Regions from separate parts of the Spirillospora sp. NPDC029432 genome, predicted to be linked through region 3. Evidence: riboswitches for the same ligand, from Rfam matches in the RefSeq annotation. Region 3 holds a riboswitch; each other region holds the start of a gene.
The links. Region 3 has a riboswitch for cobalamin ahead of AB0881_RS20290 (CbtB-domain containing protein). Riboswitches for the same ligand answer to the same signal wherever they lie in the genome.
Positions count from the first base shown of each region.

Region 1: another riboswitch for cobalamin. It lies ahead of AB0881_RS08290 (ribonucleoside-diphosphate reductase subunit alpha); the one in region 3 lies ahead of AB0881_RS20290 (CbtB-domain containing protein).
Region 2: another riboswitch for cobalamin. It lies ahead of AB0881_RS12160 (VWA domain-containing protein); the one in region 3 lies ahead of AB0881_RS20290 (CbtB-domain containing protein).
Region 4: another riboswitch for cobalamin. It lies ahead of AB0881_RS28560 (ABC transporter substrate-binding protein); the one in region 3 lies ahead of AB0881_RS20290 (CbtB-domain containing protein).

Region 1 covers NZ_JBEZWH010000007.1:180,920-184,118, forward strand. The annotation lists gene AB0881_RS08290 (ribonucleoside-diphosphate reductase subunit alpha) at 1-1,268, opposite strand, end outside; cobalamin riboswitch at 1,359-1,628, opposite strand; gene AB0881_RS08295 (hypothetical protein) at 1,733-2,341, shown strand; gene AB0881_RS08300 (YcnI family protein) at 2,471-3,166, shown strand; gene AB0881_RS08305 (copper resistance CopC family protein) at 3,163-3,199, shown strand, end outside.
Region 2 covers NZ_JBEZWH010000011.1:190,101-193,299, forward strand. The annotation lists gene AB0881_RS12160 (VWA domain-containing protein) at 1-1,473, opposite strand, end outside; cobalamin riboswitch at 1,571-1,704, opposite strand; gene AB0881_RS12165 (helix-turn-helix domain-containing protein) at 1,828-2,526, shown strand; gene AB0881_RS12170 (ATP-binding protein) at 2,530-3,072, opposite strand.
Region 3 covers NZ_JBEZWH010000024.1:10,981-14,179, reverse strand. The annotation lists gene AB0881_RS20300 ((2Fe-2S)-binding protein) at 1-264, shown strand, start outside; gene AB0881_RS20295 (CbtA family protein) at 253-1,011, opposite strand; gene AB0881_RS20290 (CbtB-domain containing protein) at 1,011-1,235, opposite strand; cobalamin riboswitch at 1,266-1,454, opposite strand; gene AB0881_RS20285 (LuxR C-terminal-related transcriptional regulator) at 1,754-3,199, shown strand, end outside.
Region 4 covers NZ_JBEZWH010000045.1:10,853-14,051, forward strand. The annotation lists gene AB0881_RS28560 (ABC transporter substrate-binding protein) at 1-1,484, opposite strand, end outside; cobalamin riboswitch at 1,536-1,665, opposite strand; gene AB0881_RS28565 (DUF4262 domain-containing protein) at 1,796-2,356, shown strand; gene AB0881_RS28570 (GNAT family N-acetyltransferase) at 2,367-2,888, shown strand; gene AB0881_RS28575 (ATP-binding protein) at 3,025-3,199, shown strand, end outside.

The DNA.
Region 1 (3,199 bases), on a different contig from region 3:
ATCTCCGTGCAGAGGTTGGACAGGTGGACGACGCGGCCCGGCGTGGCCGTCTGGTTGCAGGCGCGGTTGGCGGCGTCCTTGAACGTCATCCAGCCGTTGCCGGTCTCCGCGAGGGTCCGCATCATCCGGCCGTACAGGCGCCGGGCCGAGACCTGGCGCACGTACCGGCCGTCCTCCTCGGCCTTGCGGTACGCGGCGTCGAACTCCTCGCCCCACAGGTCGGTGAGCTCGGGCACCTCCTTCGGATCGAACAGCGACCAGGTCCCGTCGGACTCGACCCGGCGCATGAACTCGTCCGGGATCCAGTTCGCGAGGTTGAGGTTGTGGGTGCGGCGCTGGTCCTCGCCGGTGTTGTCGCGCAGCTCCAGGAACTCCTCGACGTCGGCGTGCCAGGGCTCCAGGTACACGCACGCTGCGCCCTTGCGGCGGCCGCCCTGGTTGACGGCGGCGACGGAGGAGTCCAGGGTCCGCAGCCACGGGACGATCCCGTTCGACAGGCCGTTGGTGCCGCGGATCAGCGAGCCGCGCGACCGGACCCGCGACCACGAGATCCCGATGCCACCCGCGTACTTGCTGAGCCGCGCGACCTGCGCGTACCGCTCGTAGATCGACTCCAGCTCGTCCCGCGGCGAGTCCAGCAGGAAGCACGACGACAGCTGCGGGCGGCGGGCCGCGGAGTTGAACAGCGTCGGGGAGCTGGGCAGGTACGACAGCGTGCTGAGCAGCCCGTACAGCTCCGCCGCCTCGGCGACGGTGTCGGACAGGCCGGCCGCGACGCGCAGGAGGAAGAACTGCGGGCGCTCCAGCACGCGGCGGGTGCTCGGGTGGCGGAGCAGGTAGCGGTCGTAGAGGGTGCGGAGGCCGAAATACTCGAAACGCTCGTCGGCGCCCTCGTCGATCAGCGCGTCCAGCTCGGCGGCGTGCGCGGCGACGAACGCGGCGGCCTCGTCCGACAGCAGGCCCTCGCGGTGCGAGGCCGCCACCGAGCCGGCGAACGTCAGCACGCCCTCGGCCGCGGTCTCCTCCGCGATCTTCACGGCCAGCAGCCGGGCGGCGACCCTGGAGTACGCGGGCTCGGCCGCCACCAGCGCGGCCGCCTCGGCGACGGCGCGCTCCCGCCGCGCCGCCTCCCCGCTCTCCCCCCGTACCGCCGCCAGCAGCGGCGCCGGCTCGGCGCCGGGCAGCCCGGCGCAGGCACGCTCGATCGCGGCGCCGATGTCGCCGGACACCCCGGACGGGTTCGGCGGCGCCGTGAGTTGCCGTGTCACGTACTCTCTCTCCCCTTGAGATCGCCCCGCGGGCAGGGGAGGAGAACGCCACGGCAGGCCGCCGCGCGCCCACCGGCCTCCCGCGAAGCCTGGACGTCCATCGGTGCGGGCAGGTCTTCGGACTCGCGGGCACCGCGCGTCCCCTCCCTCCCGGAAGGAGCGCGCGACCTAATGACCGTCGCTTCCCGGCGCGCCATCACGGCGCGCCAGTGCTCTCTGACGGCGGTCGTTCCCGCTCACCGCTGCGGGGCAGTCCCGGAATTGGGCGGCCCGAGACATCGGGCCGCACCGCACCGGGTTCCCTCTTACGACGCCCGCACCGGCGATCGGCGCGGGCGAACCAGCACGATCATGACCCTACATCTGGCGGGGACCGATTGCGACAACACTAGATGTTGGGGCGCCATACCGATCTCGGGGGGTGTGTAGAGATCACCGGCCGGGGGTGGGACGATGTTCCCGCCATGTCCCCGCACCCGCCGCGTCCCCTCTTCCGTACCTCGCGGGCGGTGGTCTTCACCACCGTCTGCGTGACGCTGGCGACCCTCGGGCACTCGCTCACGTCCACCGCGGCCATCCCGTACTGGGCGGTCGTGGCGGGCTTCGGCGGCGTCCTCGCGGTGACGCAGGCGCTGGCGGGCCACGAGCGCTCGCTGCCCACCCTGCTCGGCGGGCTGCTGGGCGGCCAGTTCGCGCTGCACAGCCTGTACGCGAGCGCCGAATGCACGGCCGCGACCGCGACCGCCGCAGGGCACCACACGGTCGCCGTCGCGCCGGGCCCCGGCGGGGGCGGCGGATCGGGCACGGCGATGACGCTCGCGCACGTCGCGGCGGCGGTCGTCTCGGCCTGGTGGCTGCGGCGCGGCGAGCGGGCGGCCTGGTCGCTGGCCCGGCGGATCGCCACGGCCCCGGCCCGGGTACTGATCGCGATCGAGCCTGCCGCCGCCCCGCCGCGCACCGCGCCGCTCCCGGCGGAGGACATCCCCGCCCGCCCGTGCGGGCGGATCCTGCGGCACGAGGTCGTCCGCCGCGGGCCGCCGCGCCGTTCGAGGGCGCTCGCGCTCGCCTGCTGAGCCGCCGGGCTCGTACCGCGAGCCGTCGAGTGCCGTACGTCACCGGACCGATCGCCCGTCCCGGGCCCGTCCGGCTTCACCCGTACGCCTCGAACGGAGATTCCCATGTCCCGTCGCATTCCTCATGGCATGTCACGGCATATCCGCAGATCAGCCGCCGTCACCGCGCTGGCCGCCGTCACCCTCGCCGGTCTGGCCACCGGCGCGTCGGCCCACGTCACCGCCAACCCCCGTACCGCCGAGCAGGGCTCGTACACCAAGGTCGCCTTCCGGGTACCGAACGAGCGCGACAACGCGCGGACGACCAAGCTCGTGATCGAGATGCCGTCCGATCCCGTGATCGAGCACGTGTCGGTACGGCCCGTGCCCGGCTGGAAGGTCGAGGTCGAGCGCGCCAAGCTGCCCGAGCCCGTCAAGATCGAGGGCGGCGAGCTCACCGAGTACGTCTCGAAGATCATCTGGACCGGCGGGGAGATAGCGGCCGGGCAATTCGAGGAGTTCGACGTCTCGATGGGGCCGCTGCCGGCGAACGCCGACCGGGTCCTCTTCAAGGCCGAGCAGACCTACTCCAACGACGAGGTCGTGAAGTGGGACCAGGACCCCGGGGACGGCTCCAACGAACCCGAGCACCCCGCTCCGTCCCTCAAACTGACTCCGAAGGCCGCGGCCGAGCCGGTCGCCGCGAACGGCGCGAAGCCCGCGGCGACCGCGTCCCCGGCCGACGACGGCACGGCCCGGCTGCTCGGCGGCCTGGGCCTGGCCGCCGGAGTGATCGGGATCGGCGTCGGCGGTCTCGGCCTCACCCGCGCAAGGAGGCAAGCATGAGGTTCCGCAGGATCACCCTGGCGATCGCCCTGG
Region 2 (3,199 bases), on a different contig from region 3:
GGAGCGGCGGCCGGGCGCGCCCGCACCGGTCCCCGGCACCGTGAACAGCCGGGGCCGGAACGCGGCGTCGGCGGGGGCGGGCTCGCTCTCGTCCGGGCGGCCGTTCTCGCCGGGCGCGGGGGCGTGCCGCTCGTCGGCGGGGCGCTCGCCGTCGGACTCGGTCACGGGACGGCCGCTGAGCAGGGCGTCCAGCACGCTCAGCGCGCCGCCGCCCGGCTGCCCGTCCGGCCGGCCGCCACCGCCGGGACCGCCGCCGCCGTCGTCGTCCGGGCCGTCGTCCTCGGGCGGCCCCTCGTCGCCGCCGCTTTCGTCGTCGTGCGGCGGCTCCGGCCGCGGTTCGGGCTCCGGCTCGGGCCGCGGTTCGGGCTCGGGCCGGTCGTGTTCGGGGGCGGCGTGCTCGTCCAGGATCTCGTCGAGCCGCTCCTCGTCCAGGCCGGGCGCGTCGAACGGGTCGCGGCGGCGCCGGTGCGGCAGCGCCAGCCGCGCCGCCGTCCGCACGTCCTCGGCGGTCACCACGGTCCGCCGGTGCCAGGCCGCCAGCGCGATCGCGGCGCGCGCCGTCACCAGGTCGGCGCGCAGCCCGTCCACCTCGAACGCGGCGCACACCGCGGTGATCTGGCGGAGCGCGGCGTCGGTCAGCTCCACCCGCGGCAGCCGGGACTGGGCGGCGGCGATCCGGGCGGCCAGCTCCGCCTCGGCCAGCGCCCACCCGGACGCGAACCGCACCGGGTCCTCCTCGAAGTCCAGCCGGCGCCGGACGACCTCCGCCCGCTCGGCCGGATCGCGGGTGGCCGCCACCTCGACCGTGAGCCCGAACCGGTCGAGCAGCTGCGGCCGCAGCTCGCCCTCCTCCGGGTTCATCGTGCCGACCAGCAGGAAGCGCGCGGCGTGCCGGACCGACACGCCCTCGCGCTCGACGTACGACTCGCCCATCGCCGCCGCGTCCAGCAGCAGGTCCACCAGGTGGTCGTGCAGCAGGTTGACCTCGTCGACGTACAGGACGCCGCGGTGCGCGGCGGCGAGCAGGCCCGGCTCGTACGCCTTCACGCCCTCGGTCAGCGCGCGCTCGATGTCGAGGGAGCCGGTGAGGCGGTCCTCGGAGGCGCCGACGGGGAGCTCGACCAGCCGCGCCGGCCGCTCCTCGGTCCCCGGCCGCTCGACCGGCTCGGCCCGCCCGGCGGAGTCCTCGTCGCCGTCCTCGGCGTCGTCCACCGGGTGCGGGCCGTCGGGGCAGCCGGGATCGGGGTCGCGCGGGTCGCAGGCGAACCGGCAGCCCGCCACCACCCGCGTCGACGGCAGCAGATCGGCCAGCGCGCGGACGATCGTCGACTTCGCGGTGCCCTTCTCGCCGCGGACCAGCACGCCGCCCACGCCCGGCGACACCGCGTTGATCAGCAGCGCCAGTTTGAGGTCGTCCATCCCGACGACGGCGGAAAAGGGGTAGCGCGCCGCGGCGGCGCGCGCACGGCTCATCGGCCCATCAGACAGGGCATGCCTCATCGTCCTTCCCTCGGGTGTCCACGCCCGTGGCGGTTGTTCGCGGGCACCGGGGCGCCCGCCACGACGGCCGGAGTCTCCTGGCTCCCGGATCGCCGCTCCCCCTCGGCCTTCCAGCGTCCCTGGCGGGACGCCGTGGCCGCGTTCGAGGGGGAGCTCCCCATGGTCACAGTTGCGGGACAGCCCCGGATTCGCACCGGGTTCCTCCGCTTCCGTCGCCTGCACAGGATGGCATACCGCCTGGACCGGCCCAAGTCGCGCCCAGGTGACGGCGCCGCGGCCTCCACCGGGTAAGGGCCCGCCGGTCACGGCGCCGCATAGGCTGTGCGGGTGGCCCAGTCACCCTCCCGCACCCCGGATTCCCGCCGCTACCAGCGGCTGTCCCCGGACGAGCGGCGCGACCAGATCCTCGGCGTCGCGCGGCGGATGTTCACCGAGCTGCCGTACGCCGAGGTCTCCACGTCCGCGATCGCGGCGGAGGCCGGGGTACGGCGCGGGCTCCTGCACTACTACTTCGGCACCAAGCGCGAGCTGTTCCTGGAGGTCGTCCGCGACCTGTCCGGCGCGGCCGCGATGGCGGCGCCGCCGCCGGACGAGAACCGGTCGCTGGAGGAGGCCGCCGACCTGTGCGTCCGGCTCTTCCTGGAGGCCGCCGAGGGCAACGCGACGACCTGGTTCGCCGCGGTGGACGCCGAGGGCTTCGGGCGCGACCCGCAGCTGCTGCACATCGTCAACCGGTTCCGCGACCTGACGGTCGAGCACATGCTCACCGTGCTGCGGATGGAGCCGACCGGCACGCTGCGGGCCGTGCTGCGCACGTACTCCGGGCTGGCGGAGGCGGCCACCCGCCAGTGGCTCCAGGAGGGCACCCTCGACCGCGGGCAGGTGCACACGCTGCTGTCCCGCTCGCTGCTGGCGCTGCTGACCGACATCGCCCCCGCCGTGGAGGACGCCCGGACGGCCGCCGCCGGAGCGGGAGCGGGAGCGGGGACCGGCGACGCGGCGGCCGCCGCTGGGGCGGGCGCCTGACGGTCAGCCCGGCCGTTCCGGCGGCCGGGCCTCGCCGGGCACCGCGAACCAGACCGCCTTGCCCGGGACCCGGGGGGTGCGGCGCGAGTGCGTGCGCAGCATGCCCCAGCGGCCGTCCGACAGCTCGCGGACGATGCTGAGCCCGCGGCCGTAGTCGCCGGACGTCCAGGAGTAGACGGGCAGCCGCGCGGCGGCGTGCCGGTCGAACACCGCGCACCGCAGCTCGCCGGGCGGTCCCGCGTACAGCCACAGCTCGTGCGGGCCGTGGTCGGGGGCGTGCTGGTGGGCGTTGGTGGCCAGCTCGCTGACCATCAGCTGCGCGTCGGCGACGGCGGCGCGCGGCACGCCCGCCTCGGCCAGCGCCGCGGCCAGCGCGGACCGGGCGTGGCCGGCGCAGGCCGGGCCCGCCGGAAGCGTCCAGGTCAGGCCACCGGACGGCGGTGCGGCGGGGACGGGGGCGGCCGGCAGGGGTACGGCTTCACCGAGGGAGGCCGGCGGGTACGGGGCGTGACCGGCGAGGCCGGCCGTCTCTGGCGAGGTCGTCACGGGATCCTCCCGTGTAGTTCCGTGGTGCGCGGTGGTGAACCGCACGGTCACTGGGTGTTGCCGTTCGGTCACATGAGCACAGCCTCGCGTGAGATTCTCAGTTCCGCAACACGCTTCGCGAGATTGC
Region 3 (3,199 bases):
CCGCTCCGCGCGGCCCTGTGCGGGGTCGTGCGGCTGGCGGACGGGCTGATGTGGGGGAACGCCGCCTCCGCCCTGGCCGGAAGCCTGCGCCCCGGCGTCGCCGGACCGGCCGAGGCCCTGGTTCGGGAGCTGCTCGCGCGCGAGCCGCTCCGCGGTACGGGGGCGTTCGGCCGGCACGGCTTCGTCCGGCGCAGCTGCTGCCTCTACTACCGGGTGCCGCCCGGCGGTGAGATGTGCGGCGACTGCGCACTGCTACGCCGCTAGCGGCTCCTTCCGGGGAGCGGCCTCGCGGCGGTGCGACCGTTCCGTCAGGGCGCCGAACAGCAGGCCCAGCGTGGCCCACAGGACGACCTGGACGCCGAGCGAGGCGATCCGGAAGTCCCACAGCACCGTGCCGGGGAAGCTGTCGGCGACCGCGTCCGGCGCCGGCGTGAGGCGGAAGACGGCCGCGACCACGATCGCGAACCCGGCGGCCGTGGCGGCCGCCGCGTTCCAGCCGCCCAGCCGCGGCGCCAGCCGGGTGAAGACGATCACGGCGGCGGCGGTGGCCAGGACGCCCAGCGCGACCATGCCGAAGTAGAGCGCGGTACGGCTCCCGATCGTCTCGGGGGCGCCCACGGCGGGCGGTGTCGGCGGGTACTTCAGGAACGGCACCAGCACGATCGCCGTGAAGCCGCCCAGCGCGACCAGCGCGGCCGTGGCGCGGGCGCCGAGCGCGCCGATCCGGCCGTACGCGAGCGCGAACGCGATCGAGAACAGCCCCCCGATCGCCACGCCGTAGAACGCCATGGCCGTGATCAGGCCGCCCGTCCGCTGGACGGTGCGGCTCACCACCTCTTCTTCGGCCCCGGCGGCGCCGTGCCCGTCGTGCGCGTGCGCGGCGGCGGCCTGGGCCTCCTCGAAAGCGATCGCCTTCCCCACCTGGGGCTCGCCGTAGATCCAGGCGATCAGGAGGCCGGCCGCCGCGGCGGCCAGGCCGGTGAGCATGCCGCGGATGAGAAGCGCGCGCATCAGTGGCACGGGAAGCCGAGCAGGTGCCGGCCGTCGTGCGTGAACTCGTGCACCCACGTGCCGCCGAAGAGGGAGGTGGCGCCCTGCTCGGCGCCGACGAAGTAGAGCAGCGCGGCGCCCAGGACCAGGGCGAGCGCCGCCCAGGGAAGGATCTCGCGCACGGGTACGCGCCGTACGGCCGGCGCCTCGGGAACGGACTGCCGTGCCATGTCGGCCTGCGACATCAGGGTCTCCTCACGGGGTGCACTCGCCCCGGTAGCGGGAGGACGACGGGTCAGTCTCCTGACTCCCAGATCATCGCCCCCCTCCGACCTTCCAGCCGGGTACGGCCGTGGTCGCGTGCGGGGGAGGCTCCCTGGTCACAGTGGCGGGACCGTCCTGGAATCGCACCAGGTTCCTGCGCACCGTCGCCTCGAATGTGAACTTGTCGCCCTGAGGTTCCCTTCGCCGGGCCCGCAAGTCAAGCCCGGCGAGCGCGTGTGGGAGGGGGCGCCACCCGTATCTCCCCCCGCTGGAGATGCGGACGGTGCCCCCTCCCGCCCCGGCGGCGGCGTTGTTTCGGCCGGCCGCCGCCGGTGCCTCGCGCGGCCGTTCCGGAAGCTCCCACGTCCCGGAAAGGTCCCGCACCATCGAGAGTGCCGCGCCGGGGCCCGGTGTGCATGAGTAGCCCCTACTCAATTCCCCGCACGGTCCCGCGCGGTCCGTCTGGTGGCGCGCGGTGAGCGTCCGTACGATCCCTGTTGTGCGGACCTCCTGGCCGTTCACCGGCCGTACGTCGACGCTCGACGAGATGGACGCCCTGCTGCGCGCCCGCGCCGGGCGGGGCGTCGTGGTCGCGGGGGACGCCGGGGCGGGCAAGACCCGGCTGGCGGGCGAGGCGCTGCGGCGCCTGGAGCCGGCCCGGTTCACCGTGCTGCGGCTCGGCGGGAGCCCCGCGGAGGCGGCGATCCCGTTCGGGGCGTTCGGGCACGTCCTGGCCGTGGAGGCGCTGGACCTGGCGGTCAACCCGATGCGGCGGGCGGCGGAGGCGGTGCGCGCGCTCGCCGGCGGCCGCCCGCTGCTGGTCGCGGTCGACGACGCGCACCTGCTCGACCCGGCGTCGGCGGCGCTGGTGCACCACCTGGTGCTGCAGCGGGAGGCGCGGGTGCTGGCGACGGTGCGCGCCGGCGAGCCGGCCCCCGACCCCGTGACGGCGCTCTGGAAGGACGACCTGGCGCGCAGGGTGGACCTGGTCCCGCTGACCCTGGCGGAGAGCCAGGCGGTCGTGGAGGCCGCGCTGGGCGGCCAGCTCGCCGAGTCGACCGCGCGGCGGCTCCACCGCAGCACCCGCGGCAACCTGCTGTTCCTGCGCGAGCTGGTGCAGGCGGGCCTGGACCGGGGGCGGCTGAGCGAGGCCGGCGGCGTGTGGCGGTGGCACGGCGACCTGCCGCTGAGCCCGCGGCTGCGCGGGCTGGTGGAGGAGCGCCTCGGCACCCTGGCCGCCGCCGAGCGCGAGGTCCTGGAGTACGCGGCGCTCGGCGAGCCGCTGGGCGCCGCCGCGCTGGCCGCGCTGACGTCCGAGGAGGCGATCGAGCGGGCCGAGGCGCGGCACCTGGTCACCTCGGCCGCCGCCGGCCACCGGCTGGAGGTGCGCCCGGCGCACCCGCTGTACGGGGAGGTCGCCCGGCAGCGGGCGGGCTCCGGGCGGATCCGGGACCGGATGGCCGCGCTCGCGTCCGCCCTGGAGGCGACCGGCATGCGGCGGCACGGGGACGTGCTCAAGGTCGCGCTGTGGCGGCTGGACGCGGGCGTGCCCGCCGACCCCGGGCTGCTGCTGGCCGGCTGCCGCCAGGCGTGGAGCCTGCACGACCTCGACCTGGCCGTGCGGTGCGGCGAGGCGGTGCTGGCCGCGGGCGCGGACCCGGAGGTCACCGTCCTGGTCGCGCCCGTGCTGCTCATGGCGGGCCGGCACCGCGAGGCGGAGGAGCGGCTGGCGCGGGTGGCGGGCGCGCCGATGGACGAGGCGACCCGGGCGTCGCACACCGCCGTCCGCGCGTTCAACCTGGGCATGGGCCTCGGCGAGCCGGAACGCGCGGACGCGCTCCTGGCGGAGGGCCTGGCGCGGACGGCCGCCGCCGAGCACCGGCAGGAGATCATCGCCTACCGGTCGCTGCTGCGCGTCTACTCGGCCCGGTTCGGCGAGGCGGAG
Region 4 (3,199 bases), on a different contig from region 3:
CCGGACTCGTCGCGCAGGATCCGCTGCGCCTCCGTGAGGAGGTCCTGCCGCTCCTTCTCGTCGCGGGCGGTGCGGGCCCGGTCGAGCAGCCGGTCGAAGCGGCCGGAGCGGAAGCCCGTCATGTTCCGCGCCGCGCCGGAGCGGAAGCGCTGCTCCAGGAAGTCGGGGACGGGCAGCGTCGACGTGGTGCTGAACGACGCGACACCGCGCTTCTTGCTCTCGCTGAAGTACGTGGTGGCGGCGAGCGTGCGGGGTTCGAGGCGCAGCCCGATCTCGGCGAGCTGGCGCGTCATGAGCGCGGCCGCCGGCTCCCACGCGGCGTCGAGCGTGCTGGTGTCGAGCGGGACCGCCAGGCCCTCCGCGCCCGCGTCGCGGACGAGCCGCCTCGCGCGCTCCACGTCGCGCCCGCGCTGCGGGAGGCCCGCCGCGTAACCGCGCAGGCCCTTGCCGAACAGGTCGTTGCCCGCCTCGCCGTGCCCGGCCAGCGCGACCCGCACCAGCGCCTCGCGGTCGATGCCCAGCGCCATCGCCTGGACCAGCCGGGAATCGGAGAACGGCTCCCGGTCGGTGCGCAGGATGACCTGCTGGGCGGTGGCGCGGCGCGCGGTCAGCAGGCGCACGGACCGCTGCCCCTTGAGGCGTTCCACGAACGCCCCGGCCAGGTCGGCGGCGTAGTGGACCTGGCCGGACAGCAGCGCGTTGACCCGGGCCGACTCCTCGTTCGCCGGGACGATCTCCAGCTCGGCGATCGCCGGCGGCCCCTCCCAGTGGCCCTCCCAGCGCCGGTACCGCGCGGTCCCGCCCGGCGTGAACGACACGTACCGGAACGGGCCGGAGCCGACCGGGTTCCGGAAGGCGGTCGTGCCGTCCGGGACGATCTCCGTTCCGGGACCGCCGAACGCCGTCGGGAACCCGAAGTCCGGCTTCTCCAGCGCCAGCGTCAGCGTGCGCTCCCCGGTGGCGCGGCTCGCGCCGAAGTCGATCGCCGACAGCAGCTGCTGGGACGGCGACCCGACCTCCGGGTCGGCGGCCCTGCGGTAGCTGTAGAGGACGTCCTTGGCGGTGACGGGCCGCCCGTCGTGGAAGCGCGCCGCGCGGAGCCTGACGTGCCAGCGGGTCCCGGCCGCGTCGCTCTCCCACGACTCGGCCAGGCGCGGCCGGACGGACATGTCGTCGCCGTAGGTGGCCAGCGTGTCGAACAGCGCCTTGGCGCGGGCCTGGTCGACGAAGTTGGGCGCCACGTGCGGGTCGAGCGTCTCCTGGGAGCCGCCGGCCGGGAACGCGGCCCGGAAGCGGTCCGCGCCGCCGCCGTTCCCGCCGCCGCAGCCGGCGAGCAGCGCGGCGGTCGCGGCCGCCCCGCCCGCCGCCAGGAACTCGCGCCTGCCGATCCCCCGATCCCGCTCTTCGGGCGACCGCCCTGGGGGTCTAGAGGTCCGCCCCCAGAGGGTGTGCTGCCCCGCCGCCTTCCGGGCATGGCCGTTCATCGGATCCTTCCTCGGGGTGTCCTCGCCCCTGCCGGTGGACCGGCGACGGGTCAGTCTCCTGGCTCCCGGATCATCGCTCGCCCCGGCCTTCCCGCACGCGCGCGCGGACGGTGGCCGTGCCTGGGGATCGCTCCTCGGTCACAGTGGCGGGACCGCGCCGGATTCGCACCGGCTTCCTGGTCCCCGTCGCCTTTGTCCGATCATTCTGGCCCATCCGGACGCCCGACAACGACCTGCACAATGCAAACGCACGTGCACGCGGACGCCCGATCACTCTCGTCAAGCGATCAACTGGCCGTAAGCTGGCGGCCATGTCCGAGGGCCGCCCCGCTTGCGAGTGCATCATCTGCCGCGACTACGGAGATCGCGGCCGGCTGGGCAACTTCCAGCTGCGCACCATCGTCCACATCAGCCAGTACGGCTGGAGCATGGTGCTGGTGCCGCCGGTCGGCGACGGCCCCGGCTGGGCGTACACCGTCGGCCTCTGGCACAGCCTGCGCTCCCCCGAGCTGGCGATGTTCGGCGGCGACGTGTACGAGATGGAGGAGATCCTCAACGCGCTCGGGCGGCAGGCCGGGCGCGAGGGCCCGCCCGCCGACGGCGAGCGCCGCGACGACGTCGTGCGCGGCCGGCCCGCCGCGTTCCGGGGCGTCGACCCCGGCTGGCACGAGCGCGCCTTCCACGGGGCGATGGCGTTCTACCGCGGCCGGCCGCTGCCGTTCCTCCAGGTCGTGTGGCCCGACGAGAACGGGCTCTACCCGTGGCAGCCCGGCACCGAGCTGCCGTTCCGGCGCTCCCAGCCGTGGCTGTGGCTGAGCCCCCGGCAGCATCCCGAGGGCGTCTGGACGCACCGCCTCACCGCCCCGGCGTAGAGTCGGGCGGATGCCCGTACCGATCACCGAGGCCATCCGGACCCGGCGCCTCACGCTGGAGCCGCTCGGCGCCCACCACGCCGACGAGATGGCCGAGGTCCTCGGCGACCCCCGGCTGCACCGCTACACCGGCGGCGAGCCCCTCTCCCTGGACGAGCTGCGCGCCCGGTACGCGCGGCTGGCCGCCGGGCCCGCGCCGTTCCACCAGGAGCAGTGGCTCAACTGGATCGTCCGGCGGCGCCGCGACGGGCAGCCGGTCGGGACCGTCCAGGCCACCGTCACCCCGGGCGAGGCGGGGCCGCGGGCCGCGGTCGCCTGGGTGGTCGGGATGCCGTACCAGGGCTTCGGCTTCGCCACCGAGGCCGCCCGGGCGCTGGTGTCCTGGCTCGCCGGGCACGGCGTCCGCGAGATCACCGCCAACGTCCATCCGGCCAACCGCGCCTCCGCGGCCGTCGCCCGCCGCGCCGGGCTGTCCCCCACCGCGCGGTACGCGGGCGACGAGGTGGTCTGGAGCGACCGGCGGGGCGGGTGAGCTCGGGCGATCCCCGCGTTTCACCGAAGTTCTCAGAGTTTTCTCCTCCGGGAGACGGCGCCGCGCCCCGATCCGCCCGTACCTCCCTGTGGACCGGTCCCCGACCAGGACCCCGTTCGCGGGAAGGAGCAGGCGCATGGCGTCGCGCGCGGAAGGCGTCCCGAAAGAGCGTCCCCTCACCGTCCTCGGCGCCGTGGTCCTGCCCGGCACCGAGCAGGCCGTCGCGCTCGTCCGCCGGTACGCGCGGGCGCTCCTCGGCCCCGGCTTCCCCGATCTGTACGAGCTCACCGTCGTGGCGAGCGAACTCTTCA